3 regions of the Streptomyces antibioticus genome follow, and region 2 is predicted to be linked to each of the others. Evidence: predicted binding sites of a transcription regulator. Region 2 holds the regulator's gene; each other region holds the start of a gene.
The links. The regulator HrcA, encoded in region 2, represses chaperone genes, less so after heat shock. The targets are predictions, from matches to a motif close to TTNGCACTCNGNNNNNCNGAGTGCNAA.
Positions count from the first base shown of each region.

Region 1: groES (co-chaperone GroES) is a predicted target of HrcA. The motif match lies at 1,928-1,954, and genes of this name have one in related genera.
Region 3: groL (chaperonin GroEL) is a predicted target of HrcA. The motif match lies at 2,161-2,187, and genes of this name have one in related genera.

Region 1 is NZ_CM007717.1:5,197,615-5,200,859, forward strand. It holds gene AFM16_RS23740 (polysaccharide deacetylase family protein) at 1-769, shown strand, start outside; gene AFM16_RS23745 (polysaccharide deacetylase family protein) at 766-1,650, shown strand; gene groES (co-chaperone GroES) at 2,101-2,409, shown strand; gene groL (chaperonin GroEL) at 2,531-3,245, shown strand, end outside.
Region 2 is NZ_CM007717.1:3,029,126-3,032,370, forward strand. It holds gene AFM16_RS13470 (nitronate monooxygenase) at 1-64, opposite strand, end outside; gene dnaJ (molecular chaperone DnaJ) at 188-1,324, opposite strand; gene hrcA (heat-inducible transcriptional repressor HrcA) at 1,325-2,341, opposite strand; gene AFM16_RS13485 (MBL fold metallo-hydrolase) at 2,498-3,223, shown strand.
Region 3 is NZ_CM007717.1:4,026,054-4,029,298, forward strand. It holds gene AFM16_RS18040 (hypothetical protein) at 1-156, opposite strand, end outside; gene groL (chaperonin GroEL) at 377-1,999, opposite strand; gene AFM16_RS18050 (cold-shock protein) at 2,334-2,540, opposite strand; gene AFM16_RS18055 (ubiquitin-like small modifier protein 1) at 3,004-3,245, opposite strand, start outside.

The DNA of each region.
Region 1 (3,245 bases), 2.2 Mb from region 2:
CGCCGCCGACGCCCGCCGTGAGCAGGCGTCCCGGCTCCGGGCCGAGCGCACCGCCCGGATCGCGGCCGCCTGGCGATGGGGCCTGAAGAAGGTCCCGCTCACCGCACCGGCCCCGCCCGCGCAGAAGCCCCGGATCACCACCCGCGACGGCTTCGAGGTCGACGACCACGAGGAACTCGGCCTGCCGCCGGTCTTCACCCGGATCCCCACCCGGCAGAAGGTCGTCTTCCTCACCATCGACGACGGCGCCGAGAAGGACCCCGCGTTCCTGCGGATGATGAGCGAACTCAAGGTCCCGTACACGGCGTTCCTCAGCGACTACGTCATCGACGACGACTACGCCTACTTCCGCGAGATGCAGAAGCGGGGCGTGACCCTGAACAACCACACCCTGAACCACCCCTACCTGCCCGGCCTCTCCTACCGGAAGCAGCGGCACGAGATCTGCGGCATGCAGGAGGTGCTCCGCGAGAAGTACGGCAAGCGCCCCGCCCTCTTCCGGCCGCCGTTCGGCAACTACAACCGCGACACGCTGATCGCGGCGAAGTCCTGCGGGGTGACGTACGCGCCACTCTGGGCCGAGGAGGTCTTCGTCGACCGCTGGGAGTACCGCGAGTGGGACCGCGACCTCCACCCCGGCGACATCGTGCTGAGCCACTTCCGCGGCAAGGGCCACTGGAAGGGCACCATGCCCGACATGATCCGCCGGTTCCTGAACAAGGTCACGGAGAAGGGGTACGCGGTGGCACGCCTGGAGGACTACCTGTGAGGACGCGGCGGCGGGCCGCGACGGCCTTCCTGCTGGCGCTGACGGTGGCGGCACCGCTCGGCTGCGCCCAGTCGGTCGACCCGATCGAACGGCTCGGCAAGAAGGCGGCGGAACGGGTCGTCCCGCACGAAGCCGCAACCGACGGCGCGACCGACGGCCAGGGAGGCGGCCGTGGCGAGGACCGGCAGCCCTACCGCCGCTGGGGCCTCGCCGCCCCGCTCGCCTCGCCGCCCGCGCCCGCCGCACCCCTGTCCGGCAGCCCCGGCCCGGACGGCACGTCCGCCGGCCGGGCCGCCGCCCTGCCGCCGGTCGTCGACCACATCACCACCCGCGACCCGGTCGTCTTCCTCACCTACGACGACGGCGCCGAACGCGACCCCCGCTTCGTCGACATGGTCCGCGAACTGCGGCTCCCGGTCAGCATGTTCCTCACGGACAGCGTGGTCGGCCCCGGCTACGGCCACTTCGCCCGGCTGCGCTCGGTCGGCGCGAGCCTCCAGAACCACACCCTCGACCACGCGGCCCTGCGCGGTCTGCCGTACGCCGGACAGCGCGCCGAGATCTGCGGCCAGCAGCAGAAACTGCACGCCCGCTTCGGCCTGCGCCCCCGCCTCTTCCGCCCGCCCTACGGCCGGTACGACACCACCACCCTGCGCGCCGCCGCCGACTGCGGCATCACCGCGCTCGTCCTGTGGCGTGCCTCGATGGGCCCCACCGACCTCACCTACACGCACGGCCCCCACCGGCTGCGCCCCGGCGACATCGTCGCCGTGGACCCGGACGAGCTGCTCGGCCCGACCCTGCGCGAACGCACGACACGCCTGCTCCGCCACATCCAGGAAGAGGGCCTGACGGTGGGTCGGCTGGAGGACTACCTGTAGGGCCGGTGCCGGTCGCGCCTATGCCCCCCGGCCGGCCGGGGGGGCAGGTGGCCGATGGGCCGGGAGCCGCCCCCACCAGGGCGCCCAGCCGCACGAGACCAGGGCGCCCAGCCGCACGATTGCCCCGTCGGGCCCGTCTGCCGCCCCGACGCGAGCACCCGCCTCGGGGCGGCCCCGGCGCACGGCCGTCGCCCGGGAAGGCACGCGAACGAAGACCCGGGGCGGCGCTCCACGCCGCCCCCACGATGCCCGATTTCCCGCCCGCGCCCCGCCGTCATTGGCACTCCGCTTGACCGAGTGCTAATCGCAGTCATAGTCTCGGCTCTGGCACTCCCCACTGGAGAGTGCCAACAACGCGACGGGCAGGTCCGGCACCCGCGACGACGGATCCACCTGGTCGCCACCTCAGACAGTTAACCCCGTGAGATCTCCGAAGGGGGAGGTCGGATCGTGACGACCACCAGCTCCAAGGTTGCCATCAAGCCGCTCGAGGACCGCATCGTGGTCCAGCCGCTCGACGCCGAGCAGACCACCGCCTCTGGCCTGGTCATCCCGGACACCGCGAAGGAGAAGCCCCAGGAGGGCGCCGTCCTCGCGGTGGGCCCGGGTCGCTTCGAGAACGGCGAGCGTCTGCCGCTCGACGTCAAGGTCGGCGACGTCGTCCTGTACAGCAAGTACGGCGGCACCGAGGTGAAGTACAACGGCGAGGAGTACCTCGTCCTCTCGGCTCGCGACGTCCTCGCGATCATCGAGAAGTAGTCCACCTCAGGCACACATTGCTCGACACTGCGCCCCTGGCCCCCGCGACCACATAAGAAGCCGGGCGCCCGGGGCGCAGTGCATTTTCCATCCACAGACATCCGAGAGGGCTCCCGCTGTCATGGCGAAGATCCTGAAGTTCGACGAGGACGCCCGTCGCGCCCTCGAGCGCGGCGTCAACAAGCTGGCCGACACGGTCAAGGTGACGATCGGCCCCAAGGGCCGCAACGTCGTCATCGACAAGAAGTTCGGTGCCCCCACCATCACCAACGACGGTGTCACGATCGCCCGTGAGGTCGAGATCGAGGACCCGTACGAGAACCTCGGCGCGCAGCTCGTGAAGGAGGTGGCGACCAAGACCAACGACATCGCGGGTGACGGTACGACCACCGCCACCGTGCTCGCCCAGGCGCTGGTGCGCGAGGGCCTGAAGAACGTCGCCGCCGGTGCCTCCCCGGCCGCCCTGAAGAAGGGCATCGACGCCGCGGTCAAGGCCGTCTCCGACGAGCTGCTCGCCTCGGCCCGCCCGATCGACGACAAGGCCGACATCGCCGCCGTCGCCGCGCTGTCCGCGCAGGACCAGCAGGTCGGCGAGCTGATCGCCGAGGCCATGGACAAGGTCGGCAAGGACGGTGTCATCACCGTCGAGGAGTCCAACACCTTCGGTCTGGAGCTGGACTTCACCGAGGGCATGGCCTTCGACAAGGGCTACCTGTCGCCGTACTTCGTGACGGACCAGGAGCGCATGGAGGCCGTCCTGGAGGACCCCTACATCCTCATCAACCAGGGCAAGATCTCCTCGATCGCCGACCTGCTGCCGCTGCTGGAGAAGGTCA
Region 2 (3,245 bases):
CACCGCCCGCCATGGGGGCCTGCACGATCGGATACGGGAAGAGATCGGTCAGTGCGGAGGACATGACGGCATGTTGTCACGTCCTCCGAACAAGTCCGAATCGGGCCTTCCCGGCGGTCGGCGCCGCCCCATGACGGCGCTTTCCGGGCCGTCGGACGCCGTGGAAGGCGTCCTTCGGCCCGTTGCGTCAGCGGCCGTTGAAGGCGTCCTTCAGCCGGGAGAACAGACCCTGCTGCCCGGGCTGGAACTGGCCCAGGGGCCGTTCCTCGCCGCGCAGCTTGGCCAGCTCCCGCAGCAGGCGCTCCTGCTCGGGGTCGAGCTTGGTCGGCGTCTGCACCTCGACGTGGACGATGAGATCGCCGCGGCCGCCGCCGCGCAGATGCGTGACGCCCCGGCCGTGCAGCGGGATCGACTGGCCGGACTGGGTGCCGGGCCGGATGTCGACCTCCTCCAGACCGTCGAGCGTCTCCAGCGGCACCTTGGTGCCGAGGGCCGCCGCCGTCATCGGGAGGGTGACCGTGCAGTGCAGGTCGTCGCCGCGGCGCTGGAACATCGCGTGCGGCAGTTCGTGGATCTCCACGTACAGGTCGCCGGCGGGGCCGCCGCCGGGGCCGACCTCGCCCTCGCCCGCGAGCTGGATCCGGGTGCCGTTGTCGACACCGGCCGGGATCTTCACCGTGAGCGTGCGGCGGGAGCGGACCCGGCCGTCGCCCGCGCACTCCGGGCACGGGGTGGGGACGACGGTGCCGAAGCCCTGGCACTGGGGGCAGGGCCGGGAGGTCATGACCTGGCCCAGGAAGGACCGGGTCACCTGGGACACCTCGCCGCGGCCGCGGCACATGTCGCAGGTCTGCGCCGTGGTGCCGGGGGCCGCGCCCTCGCCGCTGCACGTGGCGCAGACGATCGCGGTGTCGACCTGGATGTCCTTGGTGGTGCCGAAGGCGGCCTCCTCGAGGTCCACCTCCAGCCGGATCATCGCGTCCTGGCCGCGCCGGGTCCGTGACCGCGGGCCGCGCTGGGAGGCCGTTCCGAAGAAGGCGTCCATGATGTCCGAGAAGTTGCCGAAGCCACCCGCGCCGAAGCCGCCCGCACCGCCGCCGCCCGCCTGCGAGAGGGGGTCGCCGCCGAGGTCGTAGACCTGCTTCTTCTGCGGGTCCGAGAGCACCTCGTAGGCGGCGTTGATCTCCTTGAACCGCTCCTGGGTCTTCGGATCCGGGTTGACGTCCGGGTGCAGCTCGCGGGCGAGCCGGCGGAATGCCTTCTTGATCTCATCCTGCGACGCGTCACGGCGCACGCCGAGAACGGCGTAGTAGTCCGTGGCCACTCAGGACTCCGCCAGGATCTGTCCGACGTACCGTGCCACCGCTCGTACCGCTCCCATCGTTCCCGGGTAATCCATGCGGGTCGGTCCGACCACGCCGAGTTTGGCGACTGCCTCAATGCCCGAACCGTAGCCGACCGAGACCACCGAAGTGGAGTTGAGTCCCTCGTAGGCGTTCTCGTGACCGATGCGTACGGTCATGCCCGAATCTCCCGCCTCGCCCAGGAGTTTGAGGAGAACGACATGCTCCTCAAGGGCTTCCAGGACGGGCCGGATGGTGAGAGGGAAGTCATGTCCGAAGCGGGTGAGATTGGCGGTGCCGCCGATCATCAGCCGCTCCTCGTTCTCCTCGACGAGCGTCTCCAGCAGGGTGGAGAGCACGGTCGAGACGGTGCCGCGGTCGTCGGCCTCGAAGGCCTCCGGCAGGTCCTCGACCAGCCGCGGCACATCGGTGAACCGGCGGCCCGCGACCCGGCTGTTCAGCCGCGCCCGCAGATCCGCGAGCGACGCCTCCCCGAAGGGCGCCGGGCAGTCCACCATCCGCTGCTCGACCCGGCCGGTGTCCGTGATCAGCACCAGCATCAGCCGGGCGGGCGCGAGCGACAGCAGCTCGACGTGGCGGACGGTGGAGCGGGTCAGCGAGGGGTACTGCACGACGGCGACCTGCCGGGTGAGCTGGGCGAGCAGCCGTACCGTGCGCGCCACGACGTCGTCGAGGTCGACGGCGCCGTCGAGGAAGCTCTGGATGGCGCGCCGCTCGGGCGCGGTCATCGGTTTGACGCCGGCCAGTTTGTCGACGAACAGCCGGTAGCCCTTGTCGGTGGGGATGCGCCCCGCGCTGGTGTGCGGCTGGGCGATGTACCCCTCCTCCTCCAGGGCCGCCATGTCGTTGCGGACGGTGGCCGGGGAGACGCCGAGGTTGTGGCGCTCGGTGAGCGCCTTGGAGCCCACGGGTTCCTCGGTGCCCACGTAGTCCTGGACGATGGCGCGCAGCACCTGAAGCCTTCGCTCGCTCAGCATCGCGCCCACCTCCAGACGTCGTGCACCGGTCCCCCGGGCTCCTCGCCTGGCACTCTTCCCGTTCGAGTGCCAGCGTTCCCCCGCCAGTGTACGGCGGTGGGGTACACCCGGGGCAAGGTCGACGGCGGCCGGCGGCCATACCGTTAGCGTCGCGGTATGACGGTGACTTGGGAAGAGCTGGGGTGGGAGCGGGTCGCTGCGGGGGTCGGGCGGTGCCGGCTGCCGGGCTGGGACTGCACGGCGGGGCTGGTCGTCGGGGCGGGCTCGGCCCTGCTCGTGGACGCCGGGGCGAGTGTGGCGGAGGGGGCGCGGCTGCGGGCCGAGGCGGAGGAGCTGGCCGGCGGGCGTGTGACCCATCTCGCGCTCACCCACCCGCACTTCGACCATGTGTTCGGCGCCGCGGCGTTCGCGGGCGCGGAGATCTTCGGGGCGGTGGGTCTGGAGACGGTACGGGCGGAGGAGCTGCGGGCGGACGCGGTGCGTCACGGGCTCGACGAGGCCGCGGCGACGGAGGCCGCGGACGTCCTGGTGCGGCCCCATCACGCCGTCTGCGGTGAGCGGACCCTCGATCTGGGCGGCGCCCGGCAGGTGCTGCTGGCGAACGTCGGCCCCGCCCACACCGCCCACGACCTGGTGGTCCTGGTCCCCGGCGCGTCCGGTACGCCCGAGGTGGTGTTCTGCGGCGACCTGGTCGAGGAGTCCGGTGAACCGCAGGCGGGGCCGGACGCGGCGCCCTCGCACTGGCCGGCCGCGCTGGACCGGCTGCTCGACCTCGGCGGCGAGGACGCGCTGTACGTGCCCGGTCACGGGGCGGTGGTGGACGCGGCGTTCGTGCGGGCGCAGCGCGAGGCGCTGGCGGCGCGTTTCGGCGTGTCGCGCTGATCCGGGACCGATCGGGCCGGCG
Region 3 (3,245 bases), 1.0 Mb from region 2:
GTGCCAGGTGGACGAGATCTCCGTGTACTTGCGCTTGTAGACGTCGTCGCAGTCCGGGTGCGCGGCGGCCGGCGACGCCGACAGCCCCATCAGCCCACCGGCGAACACGGCCGAGGCGGCGGTGGCCGTGACGAACTTGCGCGTGGAAGTGCGCATGGTGTTTCCCCCTGTTGTTCTGTTGTGCTGCCCCGGCCTGGTCGGTGCCGGTGCGGTCCCCCAGAAACTAGCCACCGGCGGGCCCCGGCCACCACGTTTTTGATCAAGATCTGAGGTGGCTGCCGGAACCCGCCCCGCCAGGGGGAACGCCCGAGGGCGGTACCCCCGTGTCACAGGGGTACCGCCCTCGGTCAGACGTCGATCAACCGGAACCGGTCGATCAGAAGTCCATGTCACCGCCCGGCATGCCGCCGCCGGCCGGGGCCGCGGCCTTCTCCGGCTTGTCGGCGATGACGGCCTCGGTGGTGAGGAACAGCGCGGCGATCGACGCGGCGTTCTGGAGCGCGGAGCGCGTCACCTTGGCCGGGTCGATGATGCCTTCCTTGACCAGGTCGACGTACTCGCCGGTCGCGGCGTTCAGACCGTGGCCCGGGGTCAGGTTGCGCACCTTCTCCACCACGACACCGCCCTCGAGGCCGGCGTTGACGGCGATCTGCTTGAGCGGGGCCTCCAGCGCGATGCGCACGGCGTTGGCGCCGGTCGCCTCGTCACCCTCGAGGTCCAGCTTCTCGAAGACGGAGGACGCCTGGATGAGCGCCACGCCACCACCGGCGACGATGCCCTCCTCGACGGCGGCCTTCGCGTTGCGGACGGCGTCCTCGATGCGGTGCTTGCGCTCCTTGAGCTCCACCTCGGTGGCGGCACCGGCCTTGATGACGGCCACGCCGCCCGCGAGCTTCGCCAGGCGCTCCTGGAGCTTCTCGCGGTCGTAGTCCGAGTCGCTGTTCTCGATCTCGGCGCGGATCTGGTTCACGCGGCCCGCGACCTGCTCCGAGGAGCCGGCGCCGTCGACGATGGTGGTCTCGTCCTTGGTGATGACGACCTTGCGGGCCTTGCCCAGCAGGTCGACGGTCGTGTTCTCGAGCTTGAGACCGACCTCCTCGGAGATGACCTCGCCGCCGGTGAGGATGGCGATGTCGTTCAGCATCGCCTTGCGGCGGTCGCCGAAGCCCGGGGCCTTGACCGCGACGGACTTGAAGGTGCCGCGGATCTTGTTGACGACCAGGGTCGACAGGGCCTCGCCCTCGACGTCCTCGGCGATGATCAGCAGCGGCTTGCCCGACTGCATGACCTTCTCCAGGAGCGGGAGCAGGTCCTTGACGTTGGCGATCTTGGAGTTCGCGATCAGGATGTACGGGTCGTCGAGGACGGCCTCCATACGCTCCATGTCGGTGGCGAAGTACGCCGAGATGTAGCCCTTGTCGAAGCGCATACCCTCGGTGAGCTCCAGCTCCAGACCGAAGGTCTGGGACTCCTCGACGGTGATGACGCCTTCCTTGCCGACCTTGTCCATGGCCTCGGCGATCAGCTCGCCGATCTGGGTGTCGGCGGCGGAGATGGAGGCCGTCGAAGCGATCTGCTCCTTGGTCTCGACATCCTTCGCCTGCTCGAGGAGGGCACCGGAGACGGCCTCGACGGCCTTCTCGATACCGCGCTTGAGGGCCATCGGGTTGGCGCCGGCGGCCACGTTGCGCAGACCCTCGCGCACCAGGGCCTGGGCCAGGACGGTCGCGGTGGTCGTACCGTCACCGGCGACGTCGTCCGTCTTCTTGGCGACTTCCTTGACCAGCTCGGCGCCGATCTTCTCGTACGGGTCCTCGAGCTCGATCTCCTTGGCGATGGACACACCATCGTTGGTGATCGTGGGGGCGCCCCACTTCTTCTCGAGGACGACGTTGCGGCCCTTGGGGCCGAGCGTCACCTTCACGGCGTCCGCGAGCTGGTTCATGCCGCGCTCGAGGCCGCGCCGCGCCTCCTCGTCGAACGCGATGATCTTGGCCATGTGAAGTGGTCCCTCCAGGACTGGGGGTGATTCTTCGGACCGCGCCCGCGCCCGCGACGGACGGCTCGCCGACCCGTGGTTCCTTGCCCCACTTGGCCTGCGGGCCTCACCGACCCGGTCCTTCGTTGTCACTCTCACCTTCAGAGTGCTAACGCCAATGATTAGCACTCGGCATGGTCGAGTGCAAGCGCCTCTCACGGACGGGCCCGGCCCGTCGCCGGAGGGCGGAGGGTCCGCGGGCATGCCGAAGGGCCCGCACCCCTGGAGGCGCGAGCCCTTCGAAGATGAAACAGAAGATGAAACAGAAGAACGACGCTGTCAGTCGGCGCGTGCTTCAGCCGGTCGCCAGTCGGACCATGTCCGCCTGCGGCCCCTTCTGGCCCTGCGAGATCTCGAAATCGACCCGCTGACCCTCTTCCAGGGTGCGGTATCCGTCCATCTGGATCGCGCTGTAGTGGACGAAAACATCCGCACCACCGTCGACCGCGATGAAGCCGTACCCCTTCTCCGCGTTGAACCACTTGACGGTGCCCTGAGCCATGCCTAACTCCCCTATTACTGGCCCTTGCACAGATCCACACTTCGCGGATCCGGGTCAGACCTCACCCCCCAGTTGGTTGGGGGCGTGCGCCGGAACGCGTCGACCGCGGCTGAATGTATCTGTCCAACTGCCGTCTGCAACAGGTCAGTCGGACGAGAATTCCGGACGCACCCGATCCGGAATGTGGCGAGAATTCGCCAGAATTCAGGGCAAGTCGGGCCCGGCAAATGCCGCAAATGCCACGCAAGAGGCACGCACTTTGGCTACTTCTTGTCGGACGCGCGGCAGCGAAGAAAGACTCCGGATCAGGGTTTCGCGACCCGGTTCCCCAACTGTACCGCGCTCAATCACACAGAATTGCCCCCTCCGCTTCTCTTACGGAGGGGGCAATTCGATGAACGCTCGGTAATCGCTGTTACCGACGGTTACTACCGGCGGGTACTGAACGCCGGTCAACCACCGGTCAGCCGCCGGCGACGGCCGGGATGATCGAGACGCCGGCACCGTCCGGGGTCGCCGTCTCCAGGCCCTGCTCGAAGCGGACGTCGTCGTCGTTGACGTACACGTTGACGAACCGGCGCAGCTTGCCCTGGTCGTCCAGGACGCGGGCGGCGATCCCGGTGTGGTTCTTCTCCAGGTCGGAGATGACCTCCCCGAGGGTCGCCCCGTCGGCGGACACCTCGGCCTGCCCACCGGTGTAGGTGC